Regions from separate parts of the Arthrobacter sp. UYCu712 genome, predicted to be linked through region 2. Evidence: riboswitches for the same ligand, from Rfam matches in the RefSeq annotation. Region 2 holds a riboswitch; the other holds the start of a gene.
The links. Region 2 has a riboswitch for thiamine pyrophosphate ahead of thiC (phosphomethylpyrimidine synthase ThiC). Riboswitches for the same ligand answer to the same signal wherever they lie in the genome.
Positions count from the first base shown of each region.

Region 1: linked by a shared signal. The riboswitch ahead of ABIB51_RS10410 (bifunctional hydroxymethylpyrimidine kinase/phosphomethylpyrimidine kinase) and the one ahead of thiC (phosphomethylpyrimidine synthase ThiC) in region 2 are both predicted to bind thiamine pyrophosphate.

Region 1 covers NZ_JBEPOZ010000008.1:123,608-128,599, forward strand. Annotated here, with positions in the region: gene ABIB51_RS10405 (Rne/Rng family ribonuclease) at 1-1,341, shown strand, start outside; TPP riboswitch at 1,454-1,551, shown strand; gene ABIB51_RS10410 (bifunctional hydroxymethylpyrimidine kinase/phosphomethylpyrimidine kinase) at 1,573-3,198, shown strand; gene rplU (50S ribosomal protein L21) at 3,553-3,861, shown strand; gene rpmA (50S ribosomal protein L27) at 3,923-4,186, shown strand; gene obgE (GTPase ObgE) at 4,302-4,992, shown strand, end outside.
Region 2 covers NZ_JBEPOZ010000022.1:56,867-61,858, forward strand. Annotated here, with positions in the region: gene ffh (signal recognition particle protein) at 1-46, shown strand, start outside; gene ABIB51_RS18115 (alpha/beta fold hydrolase) at 123-857, shown strand; gene thiC (phosphomethylpyrimidine synthase ThiC) at 854-2,689, opposite strand; TPP riboswitch at 2,684-2,791, opposite strand; gene ABIB51_RS18125 (amidohydrolase family protein) at 3,089-4,189, shown strand; gene ABIB51_RS18130 (VOC family protein) at 4,271-4,992, shown strand, end outside.

The sequences.
Region 1 (4,992 bases), on a different contig from region 2:
GTGGCTCCCGACCTGGTGGGCCGGCTCGAGAAGTGGACCAAGGACACGGACATCTTCGCGGCCTGGCGGATCGACGAGCAGATCCACAAGGCGCTCGACCGCAAGGTCTTCCTGCCGTCCGGCGGTTCCCTCGTGATCGACCGCACCGAAGCCATGACCGTGGTGGACGTCAACACGGGCAAGTTCACCGGCAGCGGCGGCAACCTCGAGGAAACAGTCACCAAGAACAACCTGGAGGCGGCCGAGGAAGTCGTCCGGCAGCTCCGGCTCCGCGACATCGGCGGCATCATCGTGATCGACTTCATCGACATGGTGCTCGAATCCAACCGCGACCTCGTGCTGCGCCGCATGGTGGAGTGCCTGGGACGCGACCGGACCAAGCACCAGGTGGCCGAGGTGACCTCGCTGGGACTCGTGCAGATGACCCGCAAGCGGATGGGCACCGGGCTGCTGGAAGTCTTCGGCGAGCAGTGTGACGCCTGCGCCGGGCGTGGCATCGTCACGCACGACGAGCCGGTGGAACACCGCCGCGCCAACGTCGTGGCTGCCGAGCACCACGTGCCGCGGACCGAGAACCAGCCGGCACAGCGGACCGAGCGCAAGAGCCGCCGCCGCGGCAAGGGCGGCCAGGGCACGCCGGAGCTTGTTCCGCCGGCACCCGGAGCCGTCCATGCCGAGCCCACCGACGCCGAGCGCCACGCCAAGGCCGAGGCAACCCGGGCCGCCCTGGCGAACATCGCAGCCGCCGCGCACGCCGCCCACCTGCACGACGGGGAGGCGGCTGCCGGAACCAGCCAGCACGAAGCGGAGGCCCGCAAGGCCGCCGTCGAAGCCGCCGTGGAACTGGCCGTGACGGAAGGAGCGGCCGGACGCCCCGCGGCCGTGCTGACCTTCGGCGGCGAGCAGGTAGCCTTGCCGTTCGTCGATCACGCCGACGAATCAACGGCTCCGGCCCTCACCCTGGACCTGCTGACGGAGGCCTTCGCCAATCTGGGCGGAGCCGAGACGAGCAGGCCCGTAGTGGACCGCGCCCCCGCGGCCAAGGCGCCGGCCAAGGCACCGGCAGCGTCCAACGCACCGGCGCAGGTCCGGGTCGACGCCGACGCCGAGGCGGGCACCACCCGTGGCCGCCGCGTCCGCCGCAACCGGAGCGCGAGCCGCGCCCAGGGTGCAGCCAACGAGACGTCTGTGGAGCACCGCGAGGCGACCACCGCGTCCGCGGCCGGATCCGTCCACGAGGCCAAGGCCCCGGCCATGACCGCCGACAAGCCGGCGGCCAAGCCGGCAGCCGCGAACGAGCCGATCATCCTCGGCGTCGGCGTCCCGGCGTCGGAGCTTTAGGAGCCGGCAGCAAGACAGTTCAGCGTGGCCGCGGGTGTGGTCCGGAACGGCGGAGCAATTCGCCGATCCGGACCGCGCCCGCGGCGTCGTTAAGCCGCAAAGGCTAGGCTGGGGGACTGACACGGGGTGCCGCGCATCGAGCCGGCTGAGATCCAGACCCGTCGAACCTGTCCGGTTAGCACCGGCGAAGGGATGTCTTTCGTGGCTTCACCTGTTCCTACCTCGGCGTTTCTGCCGCCAGTTCCCGCCGCGCCCGCCGCCCCGGGCGGCATCCGGCCCCGGATTCCGCGGGTCCTGGCCATCGCGGGTTCGGACCCGTCCGGCGGTGCAGGCATCCAGGCCGACCTGAAAAGCATCGCCGCGCACGGCGGCTACGGTATGGCCGCGATCACCGCCCTCACTGCGCAGAACACCCGCGGCGTCAGCGCCGTCCACATCCCGCCGGCGGGCTTCCTGACCGCGCAGCTGGACGCCCTGAGCGCGGACATCGGCATCGACGCCGTCAAGATCGGCATGCTGGGCGACGCCGGCGTCATCGATGCCGTCCGCCGCTGGGTCGAAGAAACCCGGCCCGGCGTCGTCGTCCTTGACCCGGTGATGGTCGCCACCAGCGGTGACCGGCTCCTGCAGGAAACAGCCGAAGCCGCCCTGCACGCGCTGCTGCCGCTCGCGGACCTGATCACGCCCAATCTCGCCGAACTCAGCATCCTCCTCCGGGAACCCGTCGCCGCCGACTGGGCAGAAGCCCTGGACCAAGGCAAGCGCCTCGCCGCCCTGGCCGGCACCACGGTACTGGTGAAGGGCGGCCACCTGGAAGGAAACGCCGGCGGAACCGCCGGCGGGGACGACGTTGGCTGCCCCGACGCGCTTATCAACACCGGGGGAGTGCTCGGCCAGGAGACGGTGGTGGTGGCCGGCGGGCGCGTGTCCACCCGCAACAGCCACGGGACCGGATGTTCACTGTCCTCGGCGCTGGCCACCGTGCAGGCCCGGGTGGGGGACTGGGAGGCGGCCCTCCGGGAGGTCAAGCCCTGGCTGGAGGGTGCGCTGCGCGCCTCGGACCGCCTGGACGTCGGGACGGGCAACGGTCCGGTCCACCACTTCCACCGCGTGCAGCACCTGACCGAGGACCACGGCGCTGGGGCCCACGCAGCCGAAGGCCATGGCGGCACGGATGAGGGCAACACCGGCTACCGCATACCGGACGAAGGGGCGTTCGTGGCTGCCCTCGGGAAGGGCGCCGCGGCGGACCTCGCCGCCATCTACGGCCTGGAGTTCATCCGGGGCCTGGCCGACGGCTCACTGCCCGAAAAGGACTTCGCCTACTATCTGGCCCAGGACGCCCTGTACCTCAACGGCTACTCGCGGGTGCTGGCCCGGGCATCCGCAATCGCGCCCACCGAAGCCGAACAGCTGTTCTGGGCACGCTCGGCACAACAGTGCCTCGAGGTCGAATCGGAGCTGCACCGGAACTGGCTCAGCACCCGGCCCGCGGACGTGCAGCTGGGGCCGGTCACGAAATCCTATGTTGACCACCTGCTGGCCGCCTCGGGTTCCGGCAGCTACGGGGTGCTGGTGGCCGCGGCGCTGCCGTGCTTCTGGCTCTACGCCGAGGTCGGCGCGACCCTGCACGCACAGTTCCTGGCGGCTGGTGCCCCCGCAGCGCACCCCTACGCCGAGTGGCTCCGCACATACGCCGACGAGGACTTCGCCGCAGCGACGCGGCAGGCGATCGCCCTGACCGACCGGGCAGCGCGGGCGGCCTCCGCCGCCGAGCGGGACGCCATGGTTCTGGCCTTCCGGCAGTCGGCGCGCTACGAGATCGACTTCTTCGACGCGCCGAGGCTGCACGCCTGAGCGCAGGCGCCCCGGCCAGCCTGTACGATAGTGGGGCACGGTTCCGGAAGTCGTTGCGGGAGCGCTCGGCCTAGATCGAGTTGCGTCCATCACGCAAGGCCCCTCCGGAGCCAGCCTCATTTGCGGCCGAAGGCAAAATTAGCGTAGTCTAGATCTTCGGTGCTTACGCCAACACTTGGGTTATGACCTTGAGGACACTCCATTCGTTATTCGAATGCGAATGTCCACGGGATAGCTCATGGGTCCCCCCGGGGAACCCACCGGCGTAGAGGCACAGCGTGAGCCAGCCAAACAATTTGGACCAGGTTCCGCACGCAAATCTAGTAATAAACGTCGAGAGAAGTGAGTTCCCCAGTGGTGTACGCGATTGTCCGCGCAGGCGGCCGCCAAGAGAAGGTTTCCGTTGGAGACTTCGTTACCCTGAACCGCGTCCCCGGTGGAGCCGGCAGCACCTTTGAGTTGCCCGCACTGCTCCTGGTAGACGGTGACAAAGTCACCTCTGCTGCTGCGGACCTGGCCAAGGTAACGGTTACGGCTGAGATCCTCGAAGACCTCCGTGGTCCGAAGATCGTCATCCAGAAGTTCAAGAACAAGACCGGTTACAAGAAGCGCCAGGGTCACCGTCAGGAATTGACCAAGGTCAAGATCACCGGTATCAAGTAACTCTTCGTTACTGTTCAGGTTCCAGCAGATTCCCCAGAATTTTTGAAGGCAGGCATTCCAAATGGCACATAAAAAAGGCGCGAGTTCCACTCGCAACGGTCGTGACTCCAACGCCCAGTACCTCGGCGTCAAGCGCTTCGGTGGCCAGGTAGTTTCCGCAGGCGAGATCATCGTCCGCCAGCGGGGCACCCACTTCCACCCGGGCGCCGGCGTAGGCCGCGGCGGGGACGACACCCTGTTCGCCCTGACCCCCGGTGCTGTCGAGTTCGGCACCCGCCGTGGTCGCCGCGTTGTGAACATCGTGGCTGCTGCAGCTGCAGAGTAACAAAACGTTCTAAATCGGTGGGGCGGGCCATTAGGTCCGCTCCACCGGTGTTTTAACCGCATTACAATCATCTTGGGCCCCTGTGGGCCCGGGGAACAGCACTGAGGAGATCCACGTGGCGAGCTTTGTAGACCGGGTAGTACTGCACGTATCCGGCGGTACCGGCGGCCACGGCTGTGTCTCCGTCCACCGCGAGAAGTTCAAGCCCCTCGGCGGTCCCGACGGCGGCAACGGCGGCAATGGCGGCGACGTCATCCTGCGCGTTGATCCCCAGACCACCACCCTGCTCGACTACCACCATGCACCCCACCGGCACGCCACCAACGGCGGCCCCGGCATGGGCGACTGGCGCGGCGGCAAGAACGGCGAAACCCTGATCCTTCCGGTGCCCGTGGGCACCGTGGTGAAGTCCAAGTCGGGCGAAGTCCTCGCCGACCTCGTAAGCGAAGGCGCCGAATTCATCGCGGCAGCCGGCGGCATCGGCGGCCTCGGCAACGCCTCGCTCTCCTCCCAGAAGCGCCGCGCCCCCGGCTTCGCGCTGCTCGGCATCGAAGGCGAATCCAGTGACGTCGTCCTGGAACTGAAGTCCATCGCTGACATCGCCCTCGTAGGGTTCCCCTCCGCCGGCAAGTCCAGCCTGATTGCCGCCATGTCGGCCGCCCGGCCCAAGATCGCCGACTACCCCTTCACCACCCTGATCCCGAACCTGGGCGTCGTGCAGGCCGGCGAGGTCCGCTTCACCATCGCCGACGTCCCGGGCCTCATCGAGGGCGCCAGCGAAGGCAAGGGCCTCGGCCACCACTTCC
Region 2 (4,992 bases):
GAACCTGCCCAAGGGCTTCGACAAGTTCCTCGGCGGCAGCAAGTAGCAGATCCGGCAATCCCCGTGCCGGGACCGCTATGTCGCCGGGGCGCAAGGTCAGACCGGTGCAATAGGGTTGGATCATGTTCAAGCAGCGCGTAGTTTTCGTCCACGGGGCCGGCAGCTTTGGCGCCGCGGCGTGGCCGAAACAGCATGGAATGGCGTTGGACTACGACGCCTTGTTCCTGCGCCGCCACGGCTTTGACGCCGTCGCCGAACCGCTCGAATCGGATTTCTCCGCGGACGCTGCGATCGTGCTGGGGGCCCTGGCCGACGACGGCCGCGGCGCCTCGGGCGGTCACGTCGTGGCGCATTCGCAGGGCGCCATCGCGGCGATGATGGCCGCCGTCGAGCGCCCCGACCTCGTACATTCCCTGACCCTGGTGGAGCCGGCCTGCCTCTCGCTCACGGCGGAACTTCCGGCGACGGCGGCGCACCGGGCGCTTATGCAGCCCCTGTTCGACGTCCGGCACCACCTCAGCAATGAGGATTTCGAGCGGGAATTCGTGCGCCGGGTGTTCTCGGCCGAGGCAACCGGGGACATCACCCCGGAGGGCCTCCGGGCGGCCCGGCGGCTCCGGCTGCAAGCACCGCCGTGGGAAGCCCCGCTGCACATTGTCCCGGGAGTTCCCACCCTGGTCCTGACCGGCGGCTGGGAGCCGCTCTACGAGGAAATCGCCGGCTACCTCCGCGAGACCGGCGCCCTGCACCGCATTGCCGCGGGCGGGCACCGGCCCCAGGATTCAGCAGAGGGCGACCAGGTTATCCGAGCCTTCATCGCCGACGTCGGCCGGCACCAGCACGCCCACGCCTCCTAGCCGGCTGCGGGTACGCCCACGGAAGGCTCCGGCAGGTAGACCTTGCCGCCCGAGGCGAGGAACTCATTGCTCTTTTCCCGCATTCCGGCCGCCAGCGCGGCAAGTGCGGCCTGCGAGTCCGCGGAGCCGTACTCGTCCCGGATGTCCTGGCTGATCCGCATGGAACAGAACTTGGGCCCGCACATCGAGCAGAAGTGCGCCGTCTTGGCCGGCTCGGCCGGCAGCGTCTCATCGTGGAAGGCCTCCGCCGTCACCGGGTCCAGCGACAGCGCGAACTGGTCCCGCCAGCGGAATTCAAAGCGGGCCTTGGACAGGGCGTCGTCGCGTTCATGCGCACCGGGGTGGCCCTTGGCGAGGTCGGCGGCATGGGCGGCGATCTTGTAGGTGATCACGCCGGTCTTCACATCGTCCTTGTTGGGCAGTCCGAGGTGTTCCTTGGGCGTGACGTAGCAGAGCATCGCGGTTCCGTAGCGCGCAATCTCCGTGGCGCCGATCGCCGAGGTGATGTGGTCATAGCCCGGTGCAATATCGGTGACCAGCGGCCCCAGCGTGTAGAACGGGGCGCCCTTACAGAGTTCCTGCTGGCGCTCCACGTTTTCCCGGACGAGGTGGAACGGCACGTGCCCCGGGCCCTCCACCATGACCTGCACATCGAACTCCCAGGCCCGCTGCGTGAGCTCGGCCAGGGTGTCCAGCTCGGCGAACTGCGCCGCGTCGTTGGCATCCGCCGTCGCGCCGGGCCGCAGCCCGTCACCGAGCGAGAAGGCGACGTCGTAGCGGGCGAAGATCTCGCACAGCTCATCGAAGTGCGTGTAGAGGAAGTTCTCCTGGTGGTGCGCCAGGCACCAGCCGGCCATGATCGCGCCGCCGCGGGACACGATGCCGGTGACCCGGTTGGCCGTCAGGGGCACGTAGCGCAGCAGCACCCCGGCGTGGATGGTCATGTAGTCCACGCCCTGCTCGCACTGTTCGATCACGGTGTCCCGAAAGATCTCCCACGTGAGGGCGTTGGCCTCGCCGTTGACCTTCTCCAGCGCCTGGTAGATCGGTACGGTCCCGATGGGCACGGGGGAGTTGCGGATGAGCCACTCCCGGGTGGTGTGGATGTCGTCCCCGGTGGAGAGGTCCATGACGGTGTCCGCGCCCCACTGAGTGGCCCACTGGAGTTTGTCGACTTCCTCCGCGATGGAGCTGGTCACGGCCGAGTTGCCGATGTTGGCGTTGATTTTCACCAGGAACGCCTTGCCGATGATCATCGGCTCCGATTCGGGGTGGTTGACGTTGTTGGGAATGATGGCGCGCCCAGCCGCCAGTTCGGAGCGGACCAGCGCGACGTCGCAGTTCTCGCGCAGCGCCACGAACCTCATCTCCTGGGTGATCACCCCGTCCCGGGCGTAGCGCATTTGCGTCACCGTCCGGCCGTCGGCGCCGCGGCGCGGCACGGGGCGGCCGCCCCTCCACTCGGCCGACGCCGCACCCCGGCGGACCGCGGACTTGCCGTCGTCGAGCAGCTCGCGTTCCCTGCCGGCGTAGGCTTCGGTGTCCGCCCTGGCCTCGATCCAGGGCGCGCGGAACGGCTCCAGCCCCCGGACCGGATCGCTCCCGGGGCCCGCCGTGCGGTACACCCGGAACGGGGCGTTGCGGGTGCCGCCGGGCGAATCCGCCAGCTCGATTTCGGTCACCGGGACACGGAGGCCGTGTTCGTCATCCGTAGTGAACGCCAACGAATGGGACGCCAGCGATTGTGTAGTTGCAGCGGCCTGGACTTGGACGGGCAGGTCCTGGACTGCCTGATTGTGGACAGGGCTGTGCTGTGTCAATTGCGTATTCACGGAATACTCACTTCCTTCGCCGGCATTACCCGGACAGGTTCAACGGTCGCAGGCTGCGTCAGCCCGATCTCAGCCCCTGCTGGGGCACCCGTGTGGTCGTAGACGAAGCTACCACAGGCCGTCCGGAAGGAGGCCGCGTGACGGCGGGCTGCCCGGCCGCGGTGTGAGCGTGGCATGGTGACTCTGCCCAGGGCTGTGCCCTGCATCAGGACGGCGACGCCGGAAGACCTCCCGGCGCTGCCGGTTGAGCCGCTCTTGCTGCTAGTGCATCCGGACTCTGCCCCGCGTGGGATGGCTACGAATCGATGACCCTCTGCACGATCGCTGACGTTCCGTTCTTTACGCGAGCTGCGGTTTCGAGGAATTCGGCGGATCGTCACGCGGATTAGGCTTTAGGCCATGAGCAGCATTATCGAGTTCAGCGGTCCCATCCTGACCGCGGCGGACCAGGAGCGCCACGGGCTCTGGTCGGTGGACGGCCTGTTGACCTTCGACCGTCCGGCCGGCGGACCGGACCTGGTGCTGGACGGGTGGGTCATTCCCGGGCTGGTGGACGCGCACTGCCACATCGGGCTGGGCCCCGGCGGGGATGTCCCGGACGCCGTGGCCGAGGCGCAGGCCCTGACGGACCGCGACGCCGGCACCCTGCTTGTGCGGGACGCCGGCGCCGTGCATGACACCCGCTGGCTCCAGCAGCGCGCCGACCTGCCCCGCATCATCCGCGCAGGCCGGCACATCGCCCGGACCCGGCGTTACCTGCGCGGCTTCGCCGTCGAGGTGGAGCCGGAGGACCTGGTGGAGGCCGTACGCAAACAGGCCCGCGCCGGCGACGGCTGGGTCAAGCTCGTGGGGGACTGGATCGACCGCGACGCCGGCGACCTCGCCCCCAGCTTCCCGGCTCGGGTGCTCGCGGACGCCGTACGGGCCGCCCACGATGAAGGCGCCCGGGTGACGGCGCACTGCTTCGCCGAAGACACCCTCGACGACATGCTCGACGCCGGGATCGACTGCATCGAACACGGCACGGGCCTGCTGCCGCGGCACCTGCCGCGTTTCGCGGAGCAGGGCGTGCCGATCGTCCCCACCCTGATCAACATCGCCACCTTTCCGGACATCGCGGCGCAGGCGGACGCCAGGTTCCCCCGCTATGCCGCGCACATGCGCGCGCTCTGGGAACGCCGCGCCGAGCGGATCCTCGAAGCCTTCGAGGCCGGGGTGGCCATCTATGCGGGCACCGATGCCGGCAGCGTGATCAGGCACGGCCGGATCGTCGACGAGATCAACGCCCTGCACGCAGCGGGCCTCCCGGCCCGGGCTGCCCTCGACGCCGGAGCCTGGGCCGCGCGGCGCTGGCTGGGCGCGGAATCCATCGGCGAAGGGGCCAGCGCCGATGTCCTCGTCACGGCGGAGGATCCGCGGAGCCATCCCGCCACGCTGCGGCAACTCAAACACATCGTGCTGCGCGGGCAGCCGGTCCGGCGCGAACCATCCACCCATTAGGAATAAATTGAAGCTTCAAGTAATTTATCTTCATGAAGGGTCATCGAAGAACGGTGGCCGCCGAAGCACCGGAGCGATGACATGACCGCAGAAGCCAGCACCCAGGATCTCCTTCCCGCCGAACTCACCATGGGCACCGTGATGCTCAAGGTCGGCGACATGAAGCTCATGACCGACTACTACCAGCGCGCCCTCGGCCTCGACGTCGTCGCCGAGCAGGACGGCGGGCTCTACCTGGGCCGCCGGCAGAAGCCGCTGGTCCACCTGGCTCCGGCGCCCGGGCTCAGCATCCCCGCCCGCGGCGAGGCTGGACTCTTCCACACCGCCCTGCTGTTCGACGACCAGCCGTCCCTCGCCGCCACCGTGGCCAGCGCCGCCCAGTACGAGCCGCAGTCCTTCGCGGGCAGCGCCGACCACCTAGTGAGCGAGGCGTTCTATTTCACCGACCCGGAAGGCAACGGCATCGAGCTGTACTGGGACCGTCCGCGTGACGCCTGGTCCTGGCAAGGCAACAACGTGGTGATGGACAGCCTGGCCCTGCCGCCCCAGCGCTACCTCGAGCAGCACCTCAGCGAGGAGTCCGTTGCCGGGCAGCGCGAGGCGGAGGCCGGCGTCGGACACGTCCACCTCCAGGTGGGCGACGTGCAGTCCGCGCATGACTTCTATGTCGGGACCCTCGGCTTCGAGAAGACGGCGGGCTGGCACGGCCAGGCGCTGTTCGTCGCCGCCGGCGGCTACCACCACCACATGGCCATGAACGTCTGGAACAGCCGTGGCGCGGGCCCCCGCCGGGACACCCTGGG